Regions from separate parts of the Enterobacter sichuanensis genome, predicted to be linked through region 2. Evidence: predicted binding sites of a transcription regulator. Region 2 holds the regulator's gene; each other region holds the start of a gene.
The links. The regulator PurR, encoded in region 2, represses purine synthesis genes. The targets are predictions, from matches to a motif close to CANGCAAACGTTTGCNTG.
Positions count from the first base shown of each region.

Region 1: a site for PurR is predicted at 1,823-1,840, ahead of purM (phosphoribosylformylglycinamidine cyclo-ligase). Genes of this name have one in related genera too.
Region 3: a site for PurR is predicted at 1,796-1,813, ahead of purT (formate-dependent phosphoribosylglycinamide formyltransferase). Genes of this name have one in related genera too.
Region 4: a site for PurR is predicted at 2,387-2,404, ahead of purH (bifunctional phosphoribosylaminoimidazolecarboxamide formyltransferase/IMP cyclohydrolase). Genes of this name have one in related genera too.

Region 1 covers NZ_CP027986.1:3,409,967-3,414,304, reverse strand. The annotation lists gene purN (phosphoribosylglycinamide formyltransferase) at 87-728, opposite strand; gene purM (phosphoribosylformylglycinamidine cyclo-ligase) at 725-1,762, opposite strand; gene bglK (beta-glucoside kinase BglK) at 2,009-2,902, shown strand; gene C1N69_RS16415 (6-phospho-beta-glucosidase) at 2,913-4,338, shown strand, end outside.
Region 2 covers NZ_CP027986.1:2,006,807-2,011,144, reverse strand. The annotation lists gene C1N69_RS09645 (MFS transporter) at 1-808, opposite strand, end outside; gene cydH (cytochrome bd-I oxidase subunit CydH) at 972-1,061, opposite strand; gene purR (HTH-type transcriptional repressor PurR) at 1,359-2,384, shown strand; gene punR (DNA-binding transcriptional activator PunR) at 2,401-3,312, opposite strand; gene punC (purine nucleoside transporter PunC) at 3,428-4,338, shown strand, end outside.
Region 3 covers NZ_CP027986.1:2,818,092-2,822,429, reverse strand. The annotation lists gene C1N69_RS13625 (bifunctional 4-hydroxy-2-oxoglutarate aldolase/2-dehydro-3-deoxy-phosphogluconate aldolase) at 1-542, shown strand, start outside; gene purT (formate-dependent phosphoribosylglycinamide formyltransferase) at 584-1,762, opposite strand; gene C1N69_RS13615 (tellurite resistance TerB family protein) at 1,934-2,584, shown strand; gene ptrB (oligopeptidase B) at 2,669-4,338, shown strand, end outside.
Region 4 covers NZ_CP027986.1:242,585-246,922, forward strand. The annotation lists gene purD (phosphoribosylamine--glycine ligase) at 1-674, opposite strand, end outside; gene purH (bifunctional phosphoribosylaminoimidazolecarboxamide formyltransferase/IMP cyclohydrolase) at 690-2,279, opposite strand; rRNA gene C1N69_RS01165 (16S ribosomal RNA) at 2,840-4,338, shown strand, end outside.

The DNA.
Region 1 (4,338 bases), 1.4 Mb from region 2:
GTATGACAGTTATTTTTTTTGTTGAGGATTTTAGAGGGTTGGAGAAGGGGATATCGGGTAAGCGCAGCGCCACCCGATATAACAAACTACTCTTCGGCCGCATAGCCCTGCGGAGGTAACTTCACGCCATCCAGCCATGCCGCGCCGTCGCGCATTTCGAGACGCCCGTCGACAAACCAGCTCACCACCAGCGGGTAAATGGCATGCTCCTGGGTCTGTACCCGTTCGGTCACGTCGTCTTCGTTGTCGCCGTCAAAGACCGGGACTTTGGCCTGCAGGATCACCGGGCCGCCGTCCAGTTCGTCGGTCACGAAATGGACCGAGGTACCGTGCTCTTCATCGCCGTTTTCCAGAACCTGGCGATGGGTGTGCAGGCCGGGATATTTCGGCAGAAGCGAAGGGTGAATATTCAGCAGGCGTCCGGCGTAATGTGCAACAAAAGCCGGGCTCAGAATACGCATGTATCCTGCCAGCACCACGACGTCAGGAGCGTAGGCATCAATCTCCTGCACCAGCTCGCGGTCAAACGCTTCACGACCAGCAAACTGGCTGGCTTCCAGCGCGTGCGCGGGAATGTTTGCTTCCCGGGCGCGCTCAAGGCCGAATGCATCGGCCTTGTTGCTGAAGACTGCCCGAATGGTGCCGTTGATTTTCTTCTGTTTGCAGGCGTCAATTATCGCCTGCAAATTGCTTCCGTTGCCGGAAATGAGCACCACGATGTTTTTCATTCAATAACCACACGCTGTTCGGAATCGGAAGCTTTAATCGTACCGATTTTCCACGCGTTTTCACCTTTCTCTGTCAGCAGCTTAACCGCTTTATCCGCTTCACTGGCTGGCAGGGCGATCACCATACCGACGCCGCAGTTAAAGGTGCGATACATTTCGTGAGAGCTCACGTTACCTGCGGTCTGCAGCCAGTTAAAGACGGCCGGCCACTGCCATGAGGATTCGTCGATCACCGCCTGCGTGTTGTCCGGCAGTACGCGAGGAATGTTTTCCCAGAAGCCGCCGCCCGTCAGGTGGGCAATGGCGTGAACGTCAACGTTCTCGATAAGTTCCAGCACGTTTTTCACGTAGATGCGGGTCGGGGCCAGCAGATGATCGGCCAGCGGTTTACCTTCAAGCTCGGTGGTCTGTGGGTCGCAACCGCTCACCTCAAGAATTTTGCGCACCAGGGAGTAGCCGTTAGAGTGCGGGCCGCTGGAGGCCAGCGCGATCAGCACATCGCCATCGGCTACTTTGCTGCCGTCGATAATTTCTGATTTTTCTACCACGCCGACGCAGAAGCCTGCGACGTCATAATCTTCGCCGTGATACATGCCCGGCATTTCAGCGGTCTCACCGCCGACCAGCGCACACCCAGACTGCAGACACCCTTCGGCGATACCGTTAATGACGCTGGCTGCGGTATCAACGTCCAGTTTGCCGGTCGCGTAATAATCGAGGAAGAACAGCGGCTCAGCACCCTGAACCACCAGGTCGTTTACACACATCGCGACCAGATCGATACCGATTGTGTCGTGACGTTTTAAATCCATCGCCAGGCGCAGTTTTGTGCCTACACCGTCAGTACCCGAGACCAGAACAGGTTCACGATATTTTTGCGGCAGCGCGCACAGTGCGCCGAATCCACCCAGACCCCCCATCACTTCCGGGCGGCGGGTTTTTTTCACCACACCTTTGATTCGGTCAACCAGCGCATTACCTGCGTCAATATCAACACCGGCATCTTTGTAGCTGAGAGAAGTTTTGTTGGTCACGGCTCAAGTCCCCACGCGATTGCATAGCTAGTAAGAAAAATCGGCGCAATTCTAACAGTCCAGGCAAACGTTTGCGAGCCTATTCTCGGCGAGAGGATTTTTTTTTCTGTTCCCCCTCTGGCGGCGCGCAAACTTGACTCCGTTCACGAAAATGAAACCGGTTTCGGCGATCTGCTTGCCAGCGGTTTGCGGATTGAACATCATGAACTGAAACCGGTTTCAGTTTCATTCAGGAGGGATGAAGTCATGGGCATTGCCGCATTCGATATTGGTGGCACCGCATTAAAAATGGGCATCGCGACAGCGCAGGGAGAGCTTCTGCAAACGGATAAGGCCGCCATTAAGAACAGCGACGGCGAGGCCATCCTTTCGCACATGCTGAGCTGGGTGACGGCGCATCGCGGACTTGACGGGATCGCCATCAGCGCGCCGGGGTATGTTAACCCGCATACCGGGTTTATCGAGATGGGAGGGGCAATCCGCCGCTTTGACCAGTTCGCGTTGCAGGCCTGGCTTGAGGCGCAGACGGGTTTACCGGTGACCGTAGAGAATGACGCCAACTGCGTGCTGCTGGCGGAACGCTGGCAGGGGAAGGCGACGGGGATCGACAATTTCCTGGTGCTGACCATCGGTACCGGGATTGGCGGGGCCATTTTCTGCAACGGCAGGCTGGTTCACGGGGCGCGTTTTCGCGCCGGGGAGTTCGGCTACATGCTTACGGAAAGGGCGGACTCAAGGCGCATTGCCCGCCACTCCATGAATGAAAACTGCACGTTACGCACGCTTCGCAAGCGCTACGCCGACTTTCACGGGCTGGCGCTTGATGAGGTGACCGGCGAAGCCATCTTTGATGGTTATGACGCAGGCGACGTGGTATGCCGCCGCCTGGTGGATGATTTTCTTAACGGCATTGCGACAGGGCTCTACAACCTGGCGAATGTGTTCGATCCGCAGACCATTTTCATTGGCGGCGGTATCGCGGAACGACCCGGTTTTATGGGCCTGCTTCGCACCCATCTCACGTGGTTTGGCATCGCGGATATCGCCGATGTTGTCAGCCACGGCAACCGCGCCGGGTTAATTGGCGCGGTTTACCATTTCAGACAGCAGTATCCGTCAGCAATCCGCAACATCGAATGAGGGAAAGAGTATGTCAGGATTTAAAGCAGGTTTTCTGTGGGGCGGCGCGGTGGCCGCGCACCAGCTGGAAGGCGGCTGGCAAGAGGGCGGTAAAGGGGTGAGCGTCGCCGACGTCATGACCGCCGGCGCCCACGGCGTACCGCGTGAAATCACCAACGGCGTGCTGCCAGGGAAAAACTACCCGAACCACGAAGCCATCGATTTTTACCATCGTTATAAGGAAGACATCAAACTCTTTGCCGAGATGGGGTTCAAATGCTTCCGTACCTCTATCGCCTGGACGCGTATCTTCCCGAAAGGGGACGAGCGGGAGCCTAACGAGGCGGGCCTGAAGTTCTATGACGATCTGTTCGATGAGTGTCTGAAATACGGCATTGAACCGGTTATCACGCTCTCTCACTTTGAGATGCCTTTCCATCTGGTCACGGAATACGGCGGATGGCGCAACCGTAAGCTGATCGACTTCTTCGTTCGCTTCGCAACCGTCGTATTCCAGCGCTATCAGCATAAAGTGAAGTACTGGATGACCTTCAACGAGATTAACAACCAGGCTAACTTCCACGAAGATTTTGCGCCGTTCACCAACTCCGGGCTGAAGTATGCGCCGGGGGAGGACCGGGAGCCGGTGATGTTCCAGGCGGCCCACTATGAGCTGGTGGCCAGCGCCCTGGCGGTGAAGGCGGGACGCGAGATTAACCCGTCGCTGCAGATCGGCTGCATGATTGCCATGTGTCCTATCTATCCGCTGACCTGCGCGCCCGACGATATGATGATGGCGATGAACGCCATGCACCGTCGTTACTGGTTCACCGACGTCCATGTGCGCGGTAAGTATCCGCAGCATCTACTCAACTACTTCGAGCGTCGCGGTTTCGCGCTGGATATTACCGAGGAAGATAAAGCGGCGCTGACCCAGGGCTGCGTGGATTACATCGGCTTCAGCTATTACATGTCTTTCGCCACCAAAGCGACGGCGGACAACCCGGAACTGGATTACGACGAGAGCAAGAGTCTGGTCTCCAACCCGTACGTGCAGAAATCGGACTGGGGCTGGCAGATTGACCCGGTGGGTCTGCGCTACTCCCTGAACTGGTTCTGGGATCACTACCAGCTGCCGCTGTTCATCGTTGAGAATGGCTTTGGCGCCATCGACGTGCAGGAGAGCGACGGCACGGTGAATGATCAGTACCGCATTGACTATCTCGCCGCCCACATCCGTGAGATGAAAAAAGCGGTGGTGGAAGATGGCGTAGACCTGATGGGCTATACCCCGTGGGGCTGTATCGACCTCGTTTCTGCCGGTACGGGCGAAATGAAAAAACGCTACGGCTTTATCTTTGTCGATAAAGACAATGAAGGTAACGGCACGCTGAACCGCAGTAAGAAGAAGTCGTTCGACTGGTATAAGCAGGTGATTGCGAGTAACGGCGAGCAGC
Region 2 (4,338 bases):
TCAGCGTCCCGCTCACGGAACGGTCGGCAAATTTACCACCCAGATAGTTGCCAATCGAGAAGCCCACGCCAATCAGCACCAGCATTGCGGTAATAAAGAGGGGCGTCGCGTGGGTGATGTCATGCAGCACCGGTGAAATATAGGTGTAGAGGGTAAACATCGCGCCTGCCCCCAGCACGGTGGTCAGCAGTGCGGAAAGCACCTGCGGGCGCATCAGCACCGACAGTTCCCTGCGCACGTCAGGACGTTCACCAGCACTGCCTTTTGGCAGAGAGAAGAATAACGCCACCATCGCGACCACGCCCAGCCCGGCCGTCGCCAGGAACGACATTCGCCAGCCAATCACTTCACCCAGCCAGGTAGCCGCAGGAACGCCGCCAATGTTGGCAATCGTGAGCCCCATAAACATGGTGGCTACGGCGCTCGCCTGCTTATGTTTTGGCACCACGCTTGCCGCTACAACTGACCCTAGCCCAAAGAAGGCGCCGTGGTTAAGGCTGGTCAGAATGCGTGACAGCATCAGGGTGGTGTAGTCCGGCGAAATGGCGGAAAGCACGTTGCCCAGGGTAAAGATCGCCATCAGGAAAATCAGCGCATTGCGACGCGCGCGGTGTGAAAGCAGCAGCGTCATCAGCGGGGCGCCTACCATCACGCCGATGGCATAAGCGCTGATTAACATGCCTGCCGCAGGGATCGAGACGTCCACGCCGCGGGCGATAACAGGCAGTAACCCCATCGGGGAGAATTCAGTGGTGCCAATCCCAAAAGCGCCAATCGCCAGGGCCAGCAGGGGAAAATTGATTTTCATGCGTCAACTCCGGATGCCGTGTCATGTGGTGACACAGAACAAAGAAGCGCAAAGCATGACATCAATCACAAAAAATGAGAAGTTAACAAAATGGCAAAAGATTTTTGCCGTAGATGTAACAATCTGGAACAGCCGCAGGGAGCGTGCGCTCCCTGCGCGTAAATCAGTGCAGCGCCGCCGTCAGGCCTGCGGCAACAATCAGCGCCAGCACAATAAGGGTGGTGAACAGCGAAAACTTCAGATCGGCACTCATCAATTTTTCTCCTTTTAATCCCCCCACGAAAAGTGAGCCTGCTCATTTTTGCACAGTTTACGTCAAAAATCTTCCTGGATTTAAACTGATAACCACTTTACCTCTTCCCCTTTTCATCAAGATAGGACAAAATTCCACGCTAAATTTATTAGCGTACCGGCCATTGACCCCCTCCTGACGTCCCGTGTCGTTTTCCCGGCGTGCCGCAATTCAAAATTGCGTGATAAGGGTGAGAGAAGGCAAACGTTTACCTTCAAGTTTTTCAGGAGCTTAGGATATGGTCTGGAGTGACATTTAATGGCAACAATTAAAGACGTAGCAAAACGCGCAAACGTTTCCACTACAACCGTATCACATGTAATTAACAAAACCCGCTTTGTGGCGGAAGAGACGCGCAACGCCGTCTGGGCGGCAATCAAAGAGCTGCACTACTCACCAAGTGCGGTTGCGCGTAGCCTCAAGGTGAATCACACCAAGTCCATTGGCTTGCTGGCCACCAGCAGTGAAGCGGCCTATTTTGCCGAGATCATCGAGGCAGTAGAGAAAAACTGCTTCCAGAAAGGCTATACCCTGATTCTGGGCAACGCGTGGAATAGCATTGAAAAACAGCGCGCCTACCTGTCGATGATGGCGCAAAAGCGCGTGGATGGCCTGCTGGTAATGTGTTCCGAATACCCGGAATCCGTGCTGTCGATGCTGGAAGAGTATCGCCATATTCCCATGGTGGTGATGGACTGGGGTGAAGCGCGAGCGGATTTCACCGATTCCGTCATCGATAACGCCTTTGAAGGCGGCTATATGGCCGGTCGTTACCTGATCGAGCGCGGCCACCGTGAGATTGGCGTGATCCCGGGCCCTCTGGAGCGCAATACCGGCGCGGGTCGTCTGGCCGGTTTTATGAAAGCGATGGAAGAAGCGCTGATCACCGTACCGGAAAACTGGATCGTACAGGGAGACTTTGAGCCGGAATCAGGCTACCGCGCGATGCAGCAGATTGTCTCCCAGCAGCACCGCCCAACCGCTGTTTTCTGCGGGGGTGACATCATGGCGATGGGCGCGCTTTGCGCGGCCGATGAACTGGGTCTGCGCGTACCGCAGGATATTTCGGTGATCGGGTATGACAACGTGCGTAACGCGCGCTTCTTTACCCCCGCGCTGACCACCATTCACCAGCCGAAAGATTCACTGGGTGAAACGGCTTTCAATATGCTGTTGGACAGGATCGTCAACAAGCGCGAAGAGTCGCAGTCCATTGAAGTTCATCCGCGTCTTATCGAACGCCGTTCCGTTGCGGATGGTCCGTTCCGCGACTATCGTCGTTAATTTTGTACGGGGCCAGCTATGCTGGCTCCCGTAACCATTCCCGGTTTAGCGTTTCGCTGTCTCCCAGATAATCCAGCAGCCAGGCCATGGCGGGCGAGACGTCATTTTGTTGCCAGGTGAGGCAGCAGGCCGCATCCGGGAAGGGATTCTCCAGCGTCAGTTCTACCCATTCTCCGGTATCGATTCTGGGGCGCGCAAAATGAGCGGGCACCATCGCGACGCACAGCCCGGCACTGAGGCACGTTGCTGACGATTCCCAGTCAGGCGCCACCACGCGCCGCTGGTTATCCAGCAGCCAGGTGATGCGCTTGGGTAATGAACGGGAGGTATCCTCCAGCACCAGCGATGGCCAGTTGCGCAGCGTATCGTCGCTCAGCCGTCCTTCCAGCGCCGCCAGGGGGTGATCGCTGGCCACCACGCATTTCCAGCTCAGCATCCCCATATCACGGAAGGCGTAACGCCCCCCGACCGGGATCGCCTGTGTGGCCCCTATCGCCATCTCCACCCTTCCGTCCGCCAGGGCATCCCAGACGCCGTTGAATACCTCTTGTGAGACCCGCAGTTCGACATCGGAAAAATGTCGATAGAAATCCACGATCATCTGCCGGGTGCGCTCCGGCTTAACGATATTGTCCACCGCAATGGAAAGATGACCCCGCCAGCCGTTTGCGATCTGCTGGCACTGTTCGCGGGTGATCTGCATTTTTTTGATAACAGAACGCCCTTCCTTCAAAAACCACGCCCCTGCGGGCGTTAATTCCACATCGCGATGGCGCCGTTCAAACAGTGGAACCGCCAGCCATTCCTCAAGCTGACGCACCGTGTAGCTGATAGCAGACGGGACGCGGTGCAGCTCCTGCGCCGCACCGCTAAAGCTGCCGTTACGCGCGACAGCATCGACCACTTCAAGAGAATAATCTGACCACATTTTCTGCCTGCAAAAAATTTGAATGCACCCGCCAAATATTAGCGTTTCACAAGCGGCTTTGCACTACATACACTCAGCGCCAACGTACACCTGCCTCCTTCAGGAGAAGAAAATAATGCAACCCAGGAAAGGTTTTTTAGTCTGGCTTGGCGGCTTAAGCGTGCTGGGCTTTTTGGCCACCGATATGTACCTGCCGGCTTTTGCCGCGATGCAGGAAGATTTGCAAACCCCTGCCGCGGCCATCAGCGCCAGCCTGAGTTTGTTCCTCGCCGGTTTTGCTTTCGCACAGCTGCTCTGGGGACCGCTCTCGGATCGCTTTGGTCGTAAACCGGTATTACTGCTGGGCCTGGCGATTTTTGCCGTGGGCTGTCTGGGGATGCTCTGGGTCCGCGATGCCACCTGGCTGCTGGTGCTGCGCTTTATTCAGGCTGTGGGGGTCTGTGCCGCGGCCGTGACCTGGCAGGCGCTGGTCACCGACTACTATCCGGCTAACCGCACAAACCGTATTTTCGCCACCATTATGCCGCTGGTGGGGCTCTCACCTGCCCTCGCGCCGCTGCTGGGCAGCTGGATCCTTGCGCACTTTGACTGGCAGGCCATTTTTGCCACGCTGTTTGCCATCACGCTGGTACTGATGTTGCCGGCGTTCGCCCTCAAGCCTGCGCACAAAAAAGACGTACATGTTGACGCAAAGCCGATCACCTTCACCACCCTGCTGAGCGCCAAAGCGTATCGCGGTAATGTCCTGATCTATGCCGCCTGCTCGGCCAGCTTCTTCGCGTGGCTCACCGGGTCGCCGTTTATTCTGCATGATATGGGCTACAGCCCGGCGGCTATCGGGCTGAGCTATGTTCCGCAAACCATCGCGTTCCTGGTGGGCGGGTACGGCTGCCGCGCAGCGCTGCAGAAATGGGAAGGTCAGCAGATGCTGCCATGGCTGCTGGTGCTGTATGCGTTGAGCGTTATTGGCACCTGGGCCGTTGGGTTTATTCCGGGTGCGGGCCTGGCAGAGATTTTGATGCCTTT
Region 3 (4,338 bases), 810 kb from region 2:
AAGCGCTGGTTGCGGGCGGCGTTCGCGTTCTGGAAGTGACCCTGCGCACCGCCTGCGCGATGGATGCCATTCGCGCTATCGCTAAAGAAGTACCGGACGCTATCATTGGTGCGGGTACCGTGACGAACGCAAAACAGCTGGCTGAAGTGACCGAAGCGGGTGCACAGTTCGCCATCAGCCCGGGTCTGACCGAGTCGCTGCTGAAAGCCGCCACCGAAGGCACGATTCCACTGATCCCGGGTATCAGCACCGTATCTGAACTGATGCTGGGCATGGACTACGGTCTGAAAGAGTTCAAATTCTTCCCGGCAGAAGCCAACGGCGGCACCAAAGCGCTGCAGGCCATTGCGGGTCCATTCTCCCAGGTGCGTTTCTGCCCGACGGGCGGTATCTCTCCGGCCAACTACCGTGACTACCTGGCGCTGAAAAGCGTGCTGTGCATCGGTGGCTCATGGCTGGTGCCGGCGGATGCGCTGGAAGCAGGCGACTGGGACCGCATTACCCGACTGGCTCGTGAAGCGGTTGAAGGCGCGAAGCAGTAAGTTATTCGCCGTATGAAAAACGGGCCCCGGGGCCCGTTTTTTTATCCTGCTACCTTAACGCCTGCGGCGGCCGCTTTCGCTCTCGTCACGGCGTCGTCCACGTTCTCCCCGGTGGCTAATACCACCCCAAGACGACGGGAGCCGTCGATCTCCGGCTTGCCGAACAAACGCACCTGCAGACCTGCGCCCACCGCCGCGTCGACGTTATCAAAGGTGACGTTCTGGCTGGTTAATTGCGGCAGGATCACCGCCGAGGCGGCCGGACCGTACTGACGGATACCGCCGACGGGCAGGCCGAGGAAGGCGCGCACGTGCAGGGCGAATTCGGAGAGGTCCTGCGAGATGAGCGTGACCATGCCGGTGTCATGCGGGCGAGGGGAGACTTCGCTGAAAATCACTTCGTCACCGCAAACAAACAGCTCCACGCCGAACAGGCCATAGCCGCCCAGCGCCAGGACGGTCTTGCGGGCGATCGCCTGCGCGCGTTCCAGCGCCAGGGGGCTCATCTGCTGCGGCTGCCAGGATTCGCGGTAATCGCCATCTTCCTGACGGTGGCCAATCGGGTCACAGAAGTGAACGCCGTCCACGGCGCTGACGGTCAGCAGGGTGATCTCGAAATCAAACTTCACCACACCTTCAACGATCACACGACCGGCTCCGGCGCGACCACCCTGTTGGGCATAATCCCACGCCTTGTCCAGTGTGCTGCTGTCGCGGATAAAGCTCTGCCCTTTACCGGAGGAGCTCATGACCGGCTTAATGATGCACGGGTAGCCGATCTCCTCGACGGCCCGCAGGAATGCGGCTTTATCGCCAGCAAAACGGTAGCCCGACGTAGGCAACCCGAGCTCCTCCGCCGCCAGGCGACGGATCCCTTCGCGGTTCATGGTCAGCTTTGCGGCTTTTGCACAGGGCACCACGCGCTGGCCTTCCTGCTCAAGGGCGATCAGCGTATCGGTAGCGATGGCTTCAATTTCCGGCACCACAAAATCCGGTTTTTCACGCGTAATCAGTTCGCGAAGGGCATCGCCATCCAGCATGTTAATCACATAAGAACGATGGGCGACGTGCATGGCGGGTGCATCAGCGTAGCGGTCAACGGCAATGACTTCCACGCCTAAACGTTGACACTCAATGGCGACTTCTTTTCCCAGCTCGCCCGATCCCAACAGCATCACTCGCGTCGCCGATGGCCGCAGCGCGGTTCCTAAACGAATCATAACAATCCCCCTGAAAAAGTTGCGGGCAGTATAAACGAAAACGTTTGCGTCTGTCTCGCGCACGGCTCAGTGCGGCAGGAAGAAATTTGCGCTTCTTTAGTCCGGCCAGACATTTCCTGACGCCTGCTCGCTTACGCTGTGGAACATGTTCACCGTTAAGTGAGGGAAACCATGTCAGGCTGGCTGAATCAATTGCAATCACTGTTAGGGCAGAAAACGGCATCGTCCGGCGAGCAGGGGCTCAGTAACCTGCTGGTACCTGGCGCACTCGGCGGGCTGGCTGGCCTGCTGGTGGCGAATAAGTCCTCGCGCAAGCTGTTGGCAAAGTATGGCACCGGAGCGCTGCTGGCCGGTGGCGGAGCCATCGCGGGGACCGTTCTGTGGAATAAATACAAAGACAGGGTACGCACTGCGCACAGGGATGAACCGCAGTATGGTGAACACACCTCGCCGCTGGATCTGCGTACCGAACGGCTTATCCTTGCGCTGGTCTTTGCCGCGAAAAGCGACGGGCACATCGACGATAAAGAACGATCGGCGATTGAGCAGCAACTGCGTGAAGCCGGTGTCGAAGAGAAGGGCAGAGCGCTGGTAGCGCAGGCGATTGAACAGCCGCTTGACCCGCAGCGTCTTGCGCAGAGTGTGAAAAATGAGGAAGAGGCGCTTGAACTCTATTTCCTCAGCTGTGCCGCTATCGATATCGATCACTTTATGGAACGCAGCTACCTGAACGCGCTTGGCGACGCGCTGAAGATCCCTCAGGATGTGCGCGAAGGCATTGAACAGGATATCCGGGAGCAAAAACAGGCGTTACAGGGATAACGTCGCGGCGGGGTCACGGTTTCGCTTGCATCATGCGTGGGTTTTGCCAACCTTATAGGGTGTAAAACTAAAAAGAATGATGACATGCCACCGAAAGCCCGACGTATACCTTATGCAATCACCACGCATGGCGATACGCGCATAGACAACTATTACTGGCTACGGGACGATTCGCGTTCCCGGCCAGAGGTACTCGACTACCTGCACGAGGAAAACGACTATGGTCGCAAGGTCATGTCCAGCCAGCAGACGCTTCAGGACCAGCTGCTGAATGAAATGGTACAGCGTATTCCTCAGCGTGATATCTCCGCGCCCTGGACCAAAAACGGCTACCGCTATCGCCATATCTACGAGCCCGGCAACGAGTACCCCATCTACCAGCGTCAGTCGGTGCTGAGCGCCGAGTGGGACGAGTGGGATATTCTGCTGGACGCCAACCAGCGCGCGGCCCACAGCGAATTTTATACCCTTGGCGGCATGTCCATTTCACCGGATAACGCGGTGATGGCGCTGGCGGAGGATTATCTCTCCCGTCGCCAGTACGGCCTGCGTTTTCGCAATCTCGACACCGGCAACTGGTATCCGGAAATGCTGGAAAACGTCTCCCCGGATTTTGTCTGGGCAAATGACTCCGAAACGGTTTACTACGTCAAAAAACACGCCTCCACGCTGCTGCCTTACCAGGTTTGGCGACACACCGTGGGGACCGACTCTGCGGACGACGAGCTGGTCTATGAAGAGCAGGACGAAACCTTTTATGTCAGCCTGCATAAAACCTCCTCACGCCACTATGTCATTATCTTCCTGGCCAGCGCGACGACATCCGAAGTTCTGCTGCTGGATGCCGAACTGCCTGATGCCCAGCCGCTCTGCTTTCTGCCGCGCCGCAAGGACCACGAGTACAGCCTGGATCACTTCCAGCACAGTTTTTATGTGCGTTCGAATCGCGAGGGCAAAAACTTCGGTCTTTATAAAACCAAAGTGCGCGATGAGCGCAAGTGGGAAGTGCTGATCCCCGCGCGGGATCAGGTGATGCTGGAAGGCTTCACCCTGTTTACTGACTGGCTGGTGGTGGAAGAGCGCCAGCGGGGGCTGACCAGTATCCGGCAAATCAACCGTAAAACCCGGGAAGTGGTGGGGATTGCGTTTGATGACCCGGCCTATGTGACGTGGATTGGATTCAACCCGGAACCGGAATCCTCACGGCTGCGCTACGGCTACTCGTCCATGACCACACCGGACACCCTGTTTGAGCTGGATATGGACACCGGGCAGCGTCAGGTGATTAAACAGACCGAGGTTAAAGGGTTCGAATCTGAAAACTACCGAAGCGAACACGTGTGGGTCACCGTCCGGGATGGCGTGGAGGTTCCCGTCTCGCTCGTCTATCACAAAGCGCATTTTCAGAAAGGGAAAAACCCGATCCTCGTCTACGGCTACGGCTCCTACGGCTCAAGCATGGACGCCGATTTCAGCAGCAGCAGATTAAGCCTGCTCGATCGCGGCTTTGTTTACGCCATCGCCCATATTCGCGGCGGCGGCGAACTGGGGCAGCACTGGTATGAAGACGGGAAATTCCTCAAAAAGAAAAACACCTTTAATGACTACCTTGACGTCTGCGATGCGCTGATTGAACAGGGCTATGGCGATCCGCAGCTCTGCTTTGGCATGGGCGGTAGCGCGGGCGGCATGCTGATGGGGGCGGTTATCAACCAGCGTCCCGACCGCTTCAAAGGCATCGTCGCGCAGGTGCC
Region 4 (4,338 bases), 1.8 Mb from region 2:
GGGCCGGTATCGCCATTGCCCACACGCTTATGATCCTGGCTGGTGGCCATCGGCAGAACGTGCTCGCCGTCGACCATCACGATAAAGCTCGCCTCTTCGCCGTCGAGGAACTCTTCAATCACAATGCGGTGGCCCGCATCGCCAAAGGCATTGCCTGCCAGCATATCCTGAACCGCGGCTTCGGCTTCTTCGAGCGTCATCGCTACGATCACGCCTTTCCCGGCAGCCAGGCCGTCGGCCTTAATGACAATCGGTGCGCCTTTTTCACGCAGGTAAGCCAGAGCGGGCTCAACCTCTGTGAAGTTCTGGTATTCCGCCGTCGGGATATTGTGACGTGCGAGGAAATCTTTGGTGAAAGCTTTGGAGCCCTCCAACTGGGCAGCACCTTCCGTCGGGCCGAAGATTTTCAGGCCTGCCGCGCGGAACGCATCCACCACGCCAATCACCAGCGGCGCTTCCGGGCCGACGATGGTCAGGTCGATTTTCTCGCTTTGGGCGAAACTCAACAGCGCCGGAATGTCGGTCACGCCGATAGCCACGTTCTGCAGCGCGGGTTCCAGGGCGGTACCGGCGTTGCCCGGCGCCACGAAGACCGTTTTCACCAGCGGAGACTGGGCCGCTTTCCATGCCAGAGCATGCTCGCGTCCGCCGTTACCAATCACTAATACTTTCATTTTCTGCTCCGGGAATTAATGGCGGAAGTGACGCATGTCGGTGAAGATCATCGCAATGCCGTGTTCGTCGGCAGCGGCAATCACTTCGTCGTCACGGATAGAACCACCTGGCTGGATCACGCAGGTGATGCCTACCGCGGCAGCCGCGTCAATACCGTCACGGAACGGGAAGAAGGCATCAGAGGCCATGGCGGAGCCTTTGACTTCCAGACCTTCGTCACCTGCTTTAATACCCGCGATTTTCGCCGAGTAAACGCGGCTCATCTGGCCTGCGCCTATCCCGATGGTCATGTTCTCTTTGGCGTAAACAATGGCGTTGGATTTGACGAACTTCGCCACTTTCCAGCAGAACAGCGCGTCACGCAGCTCCTGCTCTGTCGGCTGACGCTTGGTCACCACGCGCAGGTCGGCTTCTGTCACCATACCCAGATCGCGGTCCTGAACCAGCAGGCCGCCGTTCACGCGTTTGAAGTCCAGGCCCGGAACGCGTTCCGCCCACTGGCCGCAAACCAGGACGCGCACGTTCTGTTTCGCCGCAGTGATCTTCAGCGCTTCTTCAGACGCCGATGGCGCGATGATCACTTCAACAAACTGACGGGAGATAATGGCCTGTGCGGTTTCGGCATCCAGTTCGCGGTTAAACGCGATAATGCCGCCGAAGGCAGACGTCGGGTCGGTTTTATACGCGCGGTCATAGGCATCCAGAATGGAGGTGCTCACGGCAACGCCGCATGGGTTTGCGTGCTTGACGATAACGCAGGCAGGCTCGCTGAATTCTTTCACGCATTCCAGCGCGGCGTCGGTGTCGGCAATGTTGTTATAGGAGAGCGCCTTACCCTGAACCTGCCGGGCGGTCGCAACAGAGGCTTCTTTTACCTCTTCTTCTATATAGAAGGCAGCCTGCTGGTGGCTGTTCTCACCATAACGCATATCCTGCTTCTTGATGAAGTTCAGGTTCAGGGTGCGCGGGAAGCGACCGGAAGGATCTTTACTTTCACCGTGGTAAGCCGGTACCAGGCTACCGAAGTAGTTGGCAATCATGCTGTCGTACGCAGCGGTGTGTTCGAAGGCTTTGATGGCGAGGTCGAAACGCGTTTCCAGGGTCAGTGACCCTTCGTTGGCGTCCATCTCATTAATAATGGCTTCGTAATCGCTGCTCTTTACGACGATGGCGACATCTTTATGGTTCTTGGCCGCGGAGCGCACCATGGTCGGGCCGCCGATATCAATATTTTCTACGGCATCTTCCAGAGAGCAGCCTTCACGGGCAACGGTCTGGGCGAACGGATAGAGGTTAACGACAACCATGTCGATTGGCGCGATCTCATGCTGTTCCATAATGGCGTCGTCCTGACCGCGACGGCCAAGAATACCGCCGTGGACTTTTGGGTGCAGGGTTTTGACGCGTCCATCCATCATTTCCGGGAAACCGGTGTAATCGGACACTTCGGTTACCGGCAGACCTTTATCTGCTAACAGGCGAGCGGTACCGCCTGTAGATAGCAGCTCCACACCGCGTGCAGAAAGTGCCTGAGCGAATTCGACGATACCGGCTTTATCAGAAACACTGAGCAGAGCGCGGCGGACTGGACGACGTTGTTGCATGGTAAATCCCCTGGATTTCACGATTACAGAGAGCGTTAGATGAATTTTCCTGTGAAAAACTCATCTAACACACCTGACGAGGCATCCTTGTGAAGCGCGAGCATTTTAACGAAAACGTTTGCGCAACGCTCGCACATTTTCACTTTTTCGTATCATTGTGGATAAGTCTGTGTGTAAAAAGGTATAAGGCGGGGTTTTGCTGTGGAATGCAGCAGTCAGTCATCTTTCTGTCATTTAGCGGTTGCGGCCTGCGGAGAACTCCCTATAATGCGCCTCCATCGACACGGCGGATGTGAATCACTTCACAAACAGCCCGGTCGGTTGAAGAGAAAAAATCCTGAAATAACGGGTTGACTCTGAAAGAGGAAAGCGTAATATACGCCACCTCGCAACGGTGAGCTGAAAGCCGCGTTGCAACTGCTCTTTAACAATTTATCAGACAATCTGTGTGGGCACTCAAAGTGACATGGATTCTTAATGTCTTCGGACAATAAATGAATACCAAGTCTCTGAGTGAACACGTAATTCATTACGAAGTTTAATTCACGAGCATCAAACTTAAATTGAAGAGTTTGATCATGGCTCAGATTGAACGCTGGCGGCAGGCCTAACACATGCAAGTCGAACGGTAGCACAGAGAGCTTGCTCTCGGGTGACGAGTGGCGGACGGGTGAGTAATGTCTGGGAAACTGCCTGATGGAGGGGGATAACTACTGGAAACGGTAGCTAATACCGCATAACGTCGCAAGACCAAAGAGGGGGACCTTCGGGCCTCTTGCCATCAGATGTGCCCAGATGGGATTAGCTAGTAGGTGGGGTAACGGCTCACCTAGGCGACGATCCCTAGCTGGTCTGAGAGGATGACCAGCCACACTGGAACTGAGACACGGTCCAGACTCCTACGGGAGGCAGCAGTGGGGAATATTGCACAATGGGCGCAAGCCTGATGCAGCCATGCCGCGTGTATGAAGAAGGCCTTCGGGTTGTAAAGTACTTTCAGCGGGGAGGAAGGCGTTGTGGTTAATAACCACAGCGATTGACGTTACCCGCAGAAGAAGCACCGGCTAACTCCGTGCCAGCAGCCGCGGTAATACGGAGGGTGCAAGCGTTAATCGGAATTACTGGGCGTAAAGCGCACGCAGGCGGTCTGTCAAGTCGGATGTGAAATCCCCGGGCTCAACCTGGGAACTGCATTCGAAACTGGCAGGCTAGAGTCTTGTAGAGGGGGGTAGAATTCCAGGTGTAGCGGTGAAATGCGTAGAGATCTGGAGGAATACCGGTGGCGAAGGCGGCCCCCTGGACAAAGACTGACGCTCAGGTGCGAAAGCGTGGGGAGCAAACAGGATTAGATACCCTGGTAGTCCACGCCGTAAACGATGTCGACTTGGAGGTTGTGCCCTTGAGGCGTGGCTTCCGGAGCTAACGCGTTAAGTCGACCGCCTGGGGAGTACGGCCGCAAGGTTAAAACTCAAATGAATTGACGGGGGCCCGCACAAGCGGTGGAGCATGTGGTTTAATTCGATGCAACGCGAAGAACCTTACCTACTCTTGACATCCAGAGAACTTAGCAGAGATGCTTTGGTGCCTTCGGGAACTCTGAGACAGGTGCTGCATGGCTGTCGTCAGCTCGTGTTGTGAAATGTTGGGTTAAGTCCCGCAACGAGCGCAACCCTTATCCTTTGTTGCCAGCGGTCCGGCCGGGAACTCAAAGGAGACTGCCAGTGATAAACTGGAGGAAGGTGGGGATGACGTCAAGTCATCATGGCCCTTACGAGTAGGGCTACACACGTGCTACAATGGCGTATACAAAGAGAAGCGACCTCGCGAGAGCAAGCGGACCTCATAAAGTGCGTCGTAGTCCGGATTGGAGTCTGCAACTCGACTCCATGAAGTCGGAATCGCTAGTAATCGTAGATCAGAATGCTACGGTGAATACGTTCCCGGGCCTTGTACACACCGCCCGTCACACCATGGGAGTGGGTTGCAAAAGAAGTAGGTAGCTTAACCTTCGGGAGGGCGCTTACCACTTTGTGATTCATGACTGGGGTGAAGTCGTAAC